DNA from 3 places in the Streptococcus downii genome. Region 2 is predicted to be linked to each of the others. Evidence: predicted binding sites of a transcription regulator. Region 2 holds the regulator's gene; each other region holds the start of a gene.
What was found. The regulator Rex, encoded in region 2, represses fermentation and respiration genes when NADH is low (regulators of the CRP and FNR family bind a similar motif). The targets are predictions, from matches to a motif close to TTGTGAANTANTTCACAA.
Positions count from the first base shown of each region.

Region 1: a site for Rex is predicted at 1,594-1,611, ahead of adhE (bifunctional acetaldehyde-CoA/alcohol dehydrogenase). Genes of this name have one in related genera too.
Region 3: a site for Rex is predicted at 2,274-2,291, ahead of E2R31_RS09145 (formate/nitrite transporter family protein). Genes of this name have one in related genera too.

Region 1 covers NZ_MZNX01000007.1:7,267-11,482, forward strand. Annotated here, with positions in the region: gene adhE (bifunctional acetaldehyde-CoA/alcohol dehydrogenase) at 1-1,560, opposite strand, end outside; gene E2R31_RS04030 (MORN repeat-containing protein) at 1,860-2,270, opposite strand; gene E2R31_RS04035 (low molecular weight protein-tyrosine-phosphatase) at 2,257-2,700, opposite strand; gene yajC (preprotein translocase subunit YajC) at 2,748-3,068, opposite strand; gene tkt (transketolase) at 3,188-4,216, opposite strand, start outside.
Region 2 covers NZ_MZNX01000008.1:263,384-267,599, forward strand. Annotated here, with positions in the region: gene pcrA (DNA helicase PcrA) at 1-799, shown strand, start outside; gene radC (RadC family protein) at 842-1,522, shown strand; gene E2R31_RS05685 (gamma-glutamyl-gamma-aminobutyrate hydrolase family protein) at 1,519-2,208, opposite strand; gene E2R31_RS05690 (redox-sensing transcriptional repressor Rex) at 2,224-2,865, opposite strand; gene E2R31_RS05695 (DUF4649 family protein) at 2,954-3,163, opposite strand; gene E2R31_RS05700 (DUF1831 domain-containing protein) at 3,170-3,517, opposite strand; gene E2R31_RS05705 (cysteine desulfurase family protein) at 3,522-4,216, opposite strand, start outside.
Region 3 covers NZ_MZNX01000009.1:555,665-559,880, forward strand. Annotated here, with positions in the region: gene E2R31_RS09120 (class A sortase) at 1-726, shown strand, start outside; gene E2R31_RS09125 (hypothetical protein) at 801-1,217, shown strand; gene E2R31_RS09130 (hypothetical protein) at 1,274-1,477, shown strand; gene E2R31_RS09135 (hypothetical protein) at 1,514-1,855, shown strand; gene E2R31_RS09140 (hypothetical protein) at 1,971-2,189, shown strand; gene E2R31_RS09145 (formate/nitrite transporter family protein) at 2,314-3,111, shown strand; gene E2R31_RS09150 (O-acetylhomoserine aminocarboxypropyltransferase/cysteine synthase family protein) at 3,261-4,216, shown strand, end outside.

The DNA of each region.
Region 1 (4,216 bases), on a different contig from region 2:
GCTACGCGCGTTCAATTGGTCGATAACACGTTGAACAAAGCCAAGTTTTTCGATCGATTTATCTGTAACAATCATAACACGTTCAATATCTTCACATGTTTGAAGGTATTGGATAGAATTGCGTTCGAAGTAAATTTTTGAAGGAACTTTAAACCATTGCATATTATTTCTACGTTTCCCTACTTTCTTGATGTTTAGAAGGTTGATAGCGCTCACGTTATCACCAACTGAGTTGCGTCCGTATGAACCACATCCAAGTGTCAATGATGGAATGAAGGCATTGTATACGTCACCGATACCACCGAAAGTAGATGGAGAGTTCCAGATAATACGCATTGCTTTGATTTCTGTACCAAAGCGTTTAGCAAGAGCTTCGTCTTTTGTATGGATGGCTGCTGAGTGACCAAGTCCGTTAAACTCAACCATTTGACGAGCTTTTGTAAGTCCGTCTTCAGTGTCTTCAGCTTTTAGGACAGCAATGACTGGTGACAATTTTTCACGAGTCAATGGTTCTTTTGGTCCTACTTCTGCACATTCTGCAGCCAAGATGTTTGTTCCTTCTGGAACACTAAATCCTGCTTGTTCAGCAATCCATGCTGCTGGTTTACCAACGATGTTTGCATTTAGTTTAGCACCTGCACAGTTCTTGCTGTTGGCTTTCACACCGAAACAGAATTCTTCAAGAAGGGCTTTTTCTTTTTTGTTTACAAAGTAAGTATGGTATGATTTGAATTCTTCTACAAATTCGTCATACACTTCTTTATCAATGATAACAGCTTGCTCTGATGCACAGACCATACCATTATCAAATGATTTAGACATAACGATGTCGTGAGCAGCTTGACGGAGGTCAGCAGATTTTTCTACATAAGCAGGAACGTTTCCGGCACCTACCCCAAGAGCTGGTTTCCCACATGAGTAAGCCGCCTTAACCATGGCATTACCACCAGTTGCAAGGATAGTTGCAACACCTTCGTGGTTCATAAGCGCTCCAGTTGCTTCCATAGATGGTTCTGTAATCCATTGAACACAGTTTTCAGGTGCTCCAGCCGCGATAGCTGCATCACGAACGATTTGTGCTGCGTGAGCAGAAGATTCTTGAGCTGATGGGTGGAAGGCGAAAACGATTGGATTACGTGTTTTCAAAGCAATCAATGATTTGAAAATAGCTGTTGATGTTGGGTTTGTTGTTGGAGTGACACCACAGACTACTCCGACAGGCTCTGCAATTTTAGTCAAGCCAGTAACAGGATCATCTTCAATAACACCGACAGTTTTAACACCACGCATGTTATTGACAACGTGTTCACAGGCAAAAAGGTTTTTTGTAGCCTTATCTTCAAATACTCCACGACCAGTTTCTTCAACTGCATGTTGTGCAAGGATACCGTGCGCGTCAAGTGCTGCAACTGAAGCTTTCGCTACGATGTAGTCAACTTGTTCTTGGTTCAACTTGCGCATTTCATCAAGCGCAACCAAGGCTTTTTTCACTAACCCGTCGACATGCTTTTCAGCAGCGAGTTGTTTTTCCTCAGGTGTTAACGTTTTTTTATCAGCCATATTGTCCTCCATAGACTTCAAGGATTTAATCCTTTGTTAATTTTTTCACAAGTTTATTATAACTCTTTTTCAAGACTTTGTAAACCGTTTCATAAGCATTTCACAAAGAAATTTTATGAGATTGTAAATTTTTTCTCAATACGGCTACGCAATAGAGTTTTGCTTGGATGATTGTGAAATTGTGATAAAAATTTTTTTATTTCACAAAGTTTTTTCTCGTTGATAATCAGACATCGACTCCACTTCTAGAGAGCGTTTTCTTTTTCGTTTTTGACAATAGCCTCCTGATTAGGAGGCTATTATTTTTGTTGAAAGACACCTTGTTTAAAGCTGCCTTCATAGACAACTTCTTGCTCTGTAGTCAACTTCCCTTGACCTTCAGCCTGGCCATTTACAAAATCACCTTCATATTTCCAGCCAGATTTGGACTGGAAGGTTCCTTTACCATTGAAGGCCCCATTGTTGAACTCACCTGTGTATTGGTCCCCATTTTCAAAGGTCATGGTTCCTTGACCATTCATTTTCCCTCGTACCAAGGTACCATCATAAACAAGCGCACCACCATCAAGTGTCAGGACGCCCTTTTTTGGTGTGTTTAGTAGAAAAACCGAGATGGCACAGATAGCGATTAGAAGGACTGTTGCAATCTCTACACGTGGGCGAGTTAGATAAACTCGATATTTTTCGAAGATTTCTTTAAGCTTTTCCATTGTCACTCTCATTTTCTAAACGATCTAGCCAGCTTTGGCATCCATTTGTGATACGCGCATAGGTTTCCTCAAAATCTCCTGTATACCAAGGATCTGGAACACTTTCAGATGCAAAAGAGTAGATTTTGTGCTGTAGTTCCTGAGGACACATTTGACGCAGATCTGAAACGTTTGAGGCATCCATACCGATAATGTAATCAAACGACTCAAAGTCTTCTCTGCCAATCTGAAGCGATGTTTTGTCTTTGTCATAAGGAATCTGATACCGCTGGAAAATTCCTTGCGTTCCCTTATGAATCGGATTGTCATGTTCCCAAGACGAAGTCGCACGACTCTCAATCTGGTAATCGCTCGTCATGGATTTCATTACAAACTCTGCCATGGGGCTGCGACAGATATTTCCTAGGCAAACAAATACTATTTTTTTCATCCCTTTTCCTCTCATCTCATAGAAAAACGGGAGCGATAGATCCCGTTTTATTCTTCAATTGCTCCGCTTTCGTCGATAACTGCTCCTTCTGGTGTCACAGCCTCTTTGAGTGGCAACACTGTCTTGATTGCAGTCAATTCGAAAGTCAAATAAACGCCATCTACATCCAGTACGATTGTTTTCTTCTCAGTATCTACTTCATCAACTGTTCCGTAAAGGCCACCGATTGTAATGACTTCATAGCCTTTTTGAAGCTTGTTCAAGCTTTCCATACGCTTTTGTGCTTGTTTCTTTTGAGAACGTTGCATAAAGAACATCAAGGCCATCATCCCTACAAGCATGATTAAAAAAGTAATATTTGGATCCATTGTTTTCTCCTTTGTATTTTACATAGGACTACTATATCAAATTTCAGCTACTTTTACAAGGTTGTGCCTTGTTTTATGGCAATAAAAAAATCAGAGTTTTCACTCTGATTTTTCTGCGATTATTTCAAGTTTTGAACGACTTTGACTAGATTTTCAACTGTAAATCCGTACTCTGCCAATACTTTTGGTGCTGGGGCAGATGCTCCAAAGGTATCAATACCGAGAACCGCCCCATCAAGACCAACATATTTGTACCAGTTTTGAGTTGCGGCCATTTCGACTGCAACACGACGGCGAACTGCATTTGGAAGGATTTCTTCCTTATAGGCTGCATCTTGTGCGTCAAAGACATCTGTAGATGGCATGCTGACTACACGGACTTTTGCGCCTTGACTAGCCAATTCTTTGACAGCTGCGACCGCCAAATTCACCTCTGAACCTGTTGCAATCAAGATTGTATCAAAATCTGCTGCGTTTTCATAGACAACATAGGCACCTTTTGCAACCTTATCAAAGTCTGTTCCTTCTTCGACAGTCAAGTTTTGACGTGTCAAAACAAGGGCAGTTGGTGTTTTCTCACTTGTCACTGCAAGGTACCAAGCCGCTTGAGTTTCACGAGCATCTGCTGGGCGGAAAACATTCAGATTTGGCATCGCACGAAGACCTGCTAGGTGTTCAACTGGTTCGTGAGTTGGACCATCTTCTCCGACAGCGATCGAGTCATGAGTAAAGACATAGGTCACAGGAAGTCCTTGTAAGGCTGACAAACGGACCGCTGCTTTCACATAGTCAGAGAAGACAAAGAAAGTACCTCCATAAACACGAAGTCCACCGTGAAGAGCCATCCCGTTCAAGATCGTTCCCATTGCAAATTCACGAACACCAAACTGAATGTTGCGGTTCAAGCGATTGGCATCATCTTGAAGTCCGTCAGTCTTGATATAAGTCATGTTTGAGTGTGCGAGGTCAGCGGATCCACCTAAGAAGGTTGGCAACTTAGCCGCTACAACGTTCAAGGCATCCTGACTTGAATTACGAGTTGCTTGAGAGAAACCATTTTCTAAGGCTGGGAAGTCTGCTGGAGTCACCTCAACCGGGTCACGTCCATCAATGATGGCTTCAACTTCTGCTGCAAGTTCTGGATAAGC
Region 2 (4,216 bases):
GGAGAGCAAGGCGCGGGTTGAGAATATCGAAGAGTTCCTATCTGTTACTAAGAATTTTGACGACAATCCTGATAGTCAGGAAGAAGAAACAGGTTTAGATAAACTCAGTCGTTTCTTAAATGACTTGGCTTTGATTGCAGACACGGATTCGGGCAGTCAGGAGACATCAGAAGTAACCTTGATGACCTTGCACGCAGCTAAGGGACTTGAGTTCCCAGTTGTCTTTATCATTGGGATGGAGGAAAATGTCTTTCCACTTAGTCGTGCAGCAGAAGATCCGGATGAACTGGAAGAGGAACGCCGTTTGGCCTATGTAGGTATCACGCGCGCGGAGAAAATCCTCTATCTGACTAATGCCAACTCACGCTTGCTTTTTGGGCGTACCAACTACAATCGTCCAACTCGTTTTATCAATGAAATCAGTTCGGACTTGCTTGAGTATCAAGGTTTGGCCCGTCCAGCGAATACTAGCTTTAAAGCCTCTTATAGCAGTGGTGGGATTGCTTTCGGTCAAGGTATGAGCTTAGCTCAGGCCCTTCAAGAACGGAAACGAAATGCCGCACCAAGCTCTATCCAGTCAAGTGGTCTTCCGTTTGGACAGTTTACATCCAGAACTAAAAAAGATTCAAGCGATACCAACTGGTCTATTGGGGATATTGCTCTCCACAAGAAGTGGGGAGAGGGAACGGTCCTTGAAGTTTCAGGTAGTGGTGATACTCAGGAACTAAAAATCAATTTCCCAGAAGTGGGTCTGAAAAAACTTCTAGCCAGTGTAGCCCCAATTGAGAAAAAAATCTAATTTTCCATCCTTCTCACGAATAATAAAGTGAGGAGGATTTTTATGTACAGTATTTCATTCCAAGAAGATTCACTCTTGCCGAGAGAAAGATTGGTTAGAGAAGGAGTAGAAGCCCTGAGCAATCAAGAATTGTTAGCGATTCTGCTCAGAACCGGAACGCGTCAAGCTAATGTTTTTGAAATCGCTCAGAAAGTCTTGAATAGTCTCAACGGTCTAACTGATTTAAAAAAAATGACCCTGCAGGAATTGCAGAGTCTGTCAGGCATTGGACGGATTAAAGCCATTGAATTACAAGCGGTGATTGAACTGGGACATCGTATTCACAAACATGAAACTCTTGAGATGGAAAGTATTCTCAGTAGTCAAAAGCTAGCCAAGAAAATGCAACAGGAACTTGGCGACAAGAAACAAGAGCACCTAGTGGCGCTCTATCTCAATACTCAAAATCAAATCATTCATCAGCAGACCATCTTTATCGGATCTGCGACACGCAGTATTGCTGAACCGAGAGAAATCCTTCACTATGCTTTGAAGCATATGGCAACCTCGGTGATTCTCGTTCACAATCATCCATCTGGTGCTGTATCTCCTAGTCGAAATGACGACCATGTCACTAAGCTAGTCAAGGAAGCCTGTGAACTGATGGGAATAGTTTTCTTGGACCACCTGATTGTCTCTCATTCTGATTACTTTAGTTACCGTGAAAAGACGGATCTGATTTAGAGTTCGTTAACGACATAGTCAAATAGTGTTTTATCCTTGGGACGATTTTCAAATAGAAATTCAGGATGCCATTGAACACCAAGATAAGGAAAGCCGTCCGTAGTTATTACAGCCTCAATGATTCCATCTTTAGGATCATGTGCTACAACCTTAAGATTTGAAGCTAGATCTTTTATGCTCTGGTGGTGGAAGGAGTTGATATGAGAGATTTCTCCATAGATTTCTCGGAGAATTGTATCAGGCTCCGTTACGAGGCGTTGGGTCGTGTATTCGGCTGAACAGTCCTGCCAATGATCCTCAATATCTTGGTGAAGCGAGCCGCCCATGGCGACATTGAAAAGCTGAGTACCCCGACAAACAGAGAAAATTGGTTTCTTCTGTTTGATGGCTTCTCTGATAAGGGCTAATTCAAATTCATCTCTTTGAAGATGGTAGTCATCGCTGTCAATGGTTTTAGGTTCACCATAGAATTTTGGATCAACATTTTGCCCACCTGTTAGGATGAGTTTGTCAATCATAGCGACGTAATGGCTTGCCATTTCTTGATCACCAATCGGTAGGATGATTGGAATTCCGCCAGCGTCCTTGACTCCTTCAACAAAGCCTTTTGCTGCATAGCTCATCATGACATCATCATCTGGATGAGCTTTTTCATTTCCTGTAATCCCAATAACTGGTTTTTTCATAAATGCTTTCGCTTTCTAATCCTCTTTACGCATAAAATAGAGGAGAGTTTGGAGTTCGCTTGTCAAATCAACATACTGAACGACCACATCTTTTGGAAGGTGAAGGTGGACGGGCGAAAAACTGAGAATACCTTTTATACCTGCATCGACCAAAAGATTGGCAACTTCTTGTGATTTAACACTTGGAACAGTTAGGATAGCAGTTTTGACATCTGCTTCTTTGATCTTTTCTTTAATCTGAGAGATGCCATAGATTGGAATCCCGTCAGGTGTCTGGGTGCCAACTTCTGGATGGTCATCTAGGTCAAAGGCCATGATAATCTTCATCTTGTTGCGCTCATGGAAGCGGTAGTGGAGAAGGGCATGCCCCATATTTCCAATCCCAACCAGCATAACATTTGTAATTGAGTTATCATTTAGGAGATCAGCAAAAAAATTCATCAATTTTTTGACATCATAACCAAATCCACGACGACCTAGTTCACCAAAATAGGAAAAATCTCGCCGAACGGTCGCAGAATCGATACCGATAGCCTCTGCAATTTGCTTAGAGTTGGCACGTTCAATTTTTTCTGCATGAAATCTCTTGAAAATTCGATAGTAAAGAGAGAGTCTTTTTGCTGTTGCTTTTGGAATAGCAGACTGTTTATCTTTCACAAAATCACAACCTTTCTATTCTTCTATTTTATAGAAACATTGTGAAAAAATCAACAAAAACAAGAAAAAACTAAGAGAATTCTTAGTTTTAATCTGAAAAATTAGTTTGTGATAGAAAACGGTAGAGATCGCCAACTAATCCTTGATAAATCACTTTATCATTCAGTGTTAAGGAGCTGATTAGGAGAGTGTCGGGCAGGGTAACACAGCCTGATAGTGATAGCATAAGCTCTTCGTAATCGGCAAATTCAAGTGTACGTTCTACTTGATAGCTATCTTTATAAGTCAAATGAAACATAGCCAATCATCTCTCTTCTTTTGTGAAGATTCCGCGTTCTACAAGACTGTCCATGAGGAAGTAGAATTTCTCTTGGTGGATATGGTGTTCTTCAGATTTAAAGATATTCACCAAACGAAGACCAGATTTGTCAGTGATGTTAAGCTTGGCTCCAGTAAGTTCCTTGTTAATGATAATTTTTAGTTGGAAACCTTCACCGCTGTTGGGAACTTTTTCAAGTAGACGAGTCAGTTCGTAGTTTCCGACTTTTGTTTCAAAGAAAGTATTGTCTTTTAGTGTGAATTTTTTGACAGATGGACTAAGTGTATAGTTGTAGCGGCAGTTTTGTAGTTTAATGGTTTTTTCAAATGCCATTAGATTAATCTCCAATAATATTTTTTAAGGTTTGTGCCAGTTGTTTCAGTTCCTCCTCAGTATTAAGAGGAGACAGACTGATACGGACAGATTCTTTTAAGCGATGGGAATTCGCTCCATAAAGGGCCTCTAGGACATGGCTAGTTTGCACAACACCAGCAGTACAAGCAGAACCAGTAGAAATTGAGATTCCTTCAAGGTCTAACCGTAGCAAGAGCAAATCATTTTTTTGACCAGGAAAGCCAATGTTGAAAACATAAGGGAGTTGGTGTTGACTTTCATTGAGGTAGTAGTCGAGACCTGCAATTTCTTCTAAAAAAGTCGATTTGAGTGCACTTAGTTTTTGGTAATGCTCAGCCTGATGCTCCAAGTCTTCTTTGAGGGCAGCAACCATCCCTACAATGGCAGCAAGGTTTTCTGTTCCAGCCCGTTTCTTTTGTTCTTGGTCCCCACCGTGGAGGTAGGAATCAAAGTCCGCGGAAGAAGCGTAAAGAAATCCGACTCCTTTGGGTCCATGGAATTTGTGGGCAGAAGCGCTGAGGAAATCAATTCCTAATTCCTCGGGATGGATAGGAATTTTCCCGATAGCTTGAACAGCATCAACATGATAAGCAGCAGGATGCTCTTGTAAAATATGTCCAATCTCAGCGATAGGTAAGAGACTACCCGTTTCATTATTGGCATACATAGTTGAAACTA
Region 3 (4,216 bases), on a different contig from region 2:
AGTAAGAAGAATAAGCGTAGGAATCTATTTCTCAATATTTTAGCCGGTTTCTTGATTCTTCTTTCCCTAGCCTTGATTTTTAATTCAAAGATTCGAGATCTCTTTATGGTTTGGAATACCAATAAATACCAAGTCAGTCAGGTGACTAAGGAAAAGATTGAGGAGAATAAAGAAACAGAGGGAAATTTTGATTTTGATTCTGTCAAATCCATCTCATCAGAAGCGGTGTTAGCTGCCCAGTGGGATGCTCAACAACTTCCAGTCATAGGAGGGATTGCCATTCCTGAAGTAGAGATCAACCTGCCTATTTTTAAAGGTTTAGATAATGTAAACTTGTTCTACGGGGCAGGAACCATGAAAGCAAATCAGAAAATGGGAGAAGGCAACTATTCTCTAGCTAGTCACCATATCTTTACCGCTGAAAATGCAAGTCAGATGCTCTTTTCGCCTTTGGTCAATGCCAAGGCGGGGATGAAGATTTATTTGACTGATAAAGATAAAGTATACACCTATGAGATTCGTGAGGTGAAGCACGTGACGCCTGATCGCGTTGACGAAATTGAAGATCGTGATGGTATCAAAGAAATCACCTTGGTAACTTGTGTGGACTATAATGCGACAGAGCGGATTATTGTTAAAGGTGATTTTAAAGAAGTTAAAGCATATTCTGAAACATCTGATGATATCCTAAGCGCCTTTAATCAGCCATATAAACAACGTTATTAACCTCAAAAACCAGTGAATTGTATTTTTCGCTGGTTTTTTGTCAAATAGAACCGTCTGCCAAAGGAGAATAATACATGTTCGAATATTTTTGGATTGGAATGAAAACGATGTGGGAAGGTCCTGTCTTTAGTTTTGCCTTTTACTTATTAACCTCTATTCTTTTACTAATCTTTTGGCGACGTTTTATAATTGTCCGTCGTAGTGGTGGTAATTTTTTTGCCCCGTTTCACATTGCCAATGGGAGACTTTATATTCACAATGCTTTCGTATTTGTGAAGCGAATCATTCCGCTGAATAAGATCAAAATGATTGAAGTCAAATATATTCGAAGTGTCAAATTGAATGGGGTAAGATATCTTTTGTGTATTGAACAGAAAGACAGAAAGACTCTGTCATTTTTCTTTGGCAAATCAAAACAGAATGATATGCTTGTCAAGAATCTAAAGAATGAAACTAAAAACTACCATATTAGAATTGTAATTGATAGATAAGTTGAAAGATTTATCGTAAGAAACCGAAAGATGCCTAGTATAAGAGAGGATAGATAATGAGTCAGTTAAGAGAAAAGTCTTTAGTTACGCTCAAAGAAGACATAACAAGTAGTTTTCCATTTGCCAAGGATCTTCCTATGATATTCTTGGGAGGAATTACCAATATGGCTGGACAAGGAATCTTCATAGGAAAATCGGGGAAGTCTTATTTTGGATATCATATTTCACATTTTAGAGAACTAAGTGAAGATGAGATATAGGACTTTCGCAGTAGGAAAATAGATGAGGAGTTGACAATGAATAATCAGATTGACTTGGTACTTCCAAACCTATACGCAGAATTCTTGAGCAAAATCGACAAAGCAGGAGACTTTGTCATAGAGAATACAGGTATTACCTTATATTCGAGGTTAGATTTGCTAGAAAGAAACTCCACCTACCAAATAGAAGAGTGGGAACCAGATTTTTTCCTGATTGGGCAAGATGGGGATATCGCTTTTTTTATAAAGAAAGATTCTGACGATACCATTTATATGAATGATTTGGGGGCATTAGGCTCACTGGAAATGAAACCCATATCTTTGAATATTTTCGAGTTTGTGCAACAAGCAAGTGAACATTATGATGACATGTTTTGATGATTGTAAGTGTTGTTATTTTATCGTACGCGCGTGTAGAAGATATTTTTATGAAGGTATTTGAATATTTGGATTAATGTTAATCAATTTTTAGTAAATGATAATGATTTGGAGAGTGAATAGAATCATCAATTTCATGCTAACTGATCTTAAGGAAATGGATGGAGAAGTCAGCGAGGAAGATGTGAAGAACAAGCTGGGGAAACCCATCATTGACTACAATCAAGGAACAGTTAGTTATTGTGAGCAAACCTTCGATGATTGGCACCTATTTGAGTTTAAATTTTTGGATGAACAATTTGAAACATTGGAATGTTTTTCTGTTAATGGATAAAGGAGAGATTTATGGAATTCCCCAATACCTTGATTTTCTTTGTAGAAAACGGATACAAGAAATGATTTTCAAAATGCGTGCTTTATGTTATAATATTCACAAATAAAAGTTTTAGGAGTTTTTTATGGTCTCTTCAGAATTTATCTCAAAGATTGAATTTGCTTGCAAGAAGAAGGAAAGTCTTTATAGCCAAAGCAAATTTAAGTATGCGATTCGTTCTATGTTTGCAGGTGCCTTTCTAACATTTAGTACTGCTGCGGGTGCAGTTGGAGCTGACTTGATTAATAAAATAGCGCCAGGTAGCGGACGTTTCCTTTTCCCATTTGTTTTTGCTTGGGGATTGGCCTACATTGTTTTCTTGAATGCTGAGTTGGTAACTTCAAACATGATGTTCTTAACTGCAGGTAGTTTTTTGAAGAAAATCTCTTGGAGAAAAACAGCTGAGATTTTACTATACTGTACCTTGTTCAACCTCATCGGAGCTTTGATAGCAGGTTGGGGCTTTGCCCACTCAGCAGCCTATGCAAATCTGACTCATGATAGTTTCATCTCAGGGGTTGTAGAGATGAAGTTAAGCCGTTCCAATGAGCTAGTCTTGCTTGAAGGTATTTTAGCGAATATCTTTGTGAACATTGCCATTCTTTCATTCGTTTTGGTGAAAGACGGTGGGGCAAAACTTTGGCTTGTTTTGTCTGCAATTTACATGTTTGTATTCTTAACAAACGAACACATTGCTGCGAACTTTGCTTCTTTTGCGATTGTTAAGTTCAGTGTCGCTGCAGATTCTATTGCTAACTTTGACATTCCTAATATCCTTCGTCACTGGGGTGTAACCTTTATCGGGAACTTTATAGGAGGAGGTCTCTTGATGGGATTACCATATGCCTTCCTCAATAAGAACGAAGATACTTATGTCGATTAAAAAAATGAGCACGAGTCAATCGTGCTTTTTTGTTTGAGGTTAAGACTAGTCATAGTTGTTCCTTATATCAAAATATAGAAAAACGGTATTGGAAAAGACTGGCTCAAGATGATACAATATCCGTAATGAAGCTATTTGGAGGTCATGAAATGACTCGTGAATTTAAATTTGAAACCCTACAACTACATGCTGGGCAGGTGGTTGATCCAGCTACCAAGTCTCGTGCAGTGCCGATTTATCAGACAACATCCTTTGTATTTGATGACACGCAGGAAGGGGCGGATCTTTTTGCCTTGAGAAAACCAGGGAATATCTATACCCGTATTACCAATCCTACAACAGCTGCCTTTGAAGAAAGAATCGCTGCTCTTGAAGGTGGTGTCGGAGCGCTAGCGACAGCATCTGGTATGGCCGCAGTGACTTATACAATTCTTGCCCTTGCTCATGCGGGTGACCACGTAGTAGCAGCTTCAACCATTTACGGTGGAACATTCAATCTCTTGAAAGAAACCCTTCCTCGTTATGGTATCACAACAACCTTTGTCGATGTTGATAATTTGGAGGAAGTAGAAGCAGCTATCGGTGACAATACCAAGCTTGTCTTGATTGAAACCTTGGGCAATCCCTTGATTAACATTCCTGACCTGGAAAAATTGGCGGAGATTGCTCATAAGCACCAAATTCCTCTCGTTTCAGACAATACTTTTGCAACACCATATTTGATTAACGTCTTTTCTCACGGTGTTGATATTGCAGTCCACTCAGCAACTAAATTTATTGGAGGTCATGGTACGACTATTGGCGGTGTGATTGTCGATAGTGGTCGTTTTGACTGGGAAGCTTCAGGGAAGTTCCCTCAATTTGTAGAGGAAGATCCTAGCTACCACAACTTGAGCTATACTCGTGATGTTGGTGCAGCAGCCTTTATCATCGCTGTTCGTGTCCAATTGCTTCGTGATACTGGCGCAGCCTTGTCACCATTTAATGCCTTCCTCTTGCTTCAAGGACTCGAAACGCTTTCGCTTCGTGTAGAACGCCATATTCAGAATACAGAGAAAATCGTTGATTTCCTTGTTAACCATCCTAAGGTAGAAAAAGTCAACTA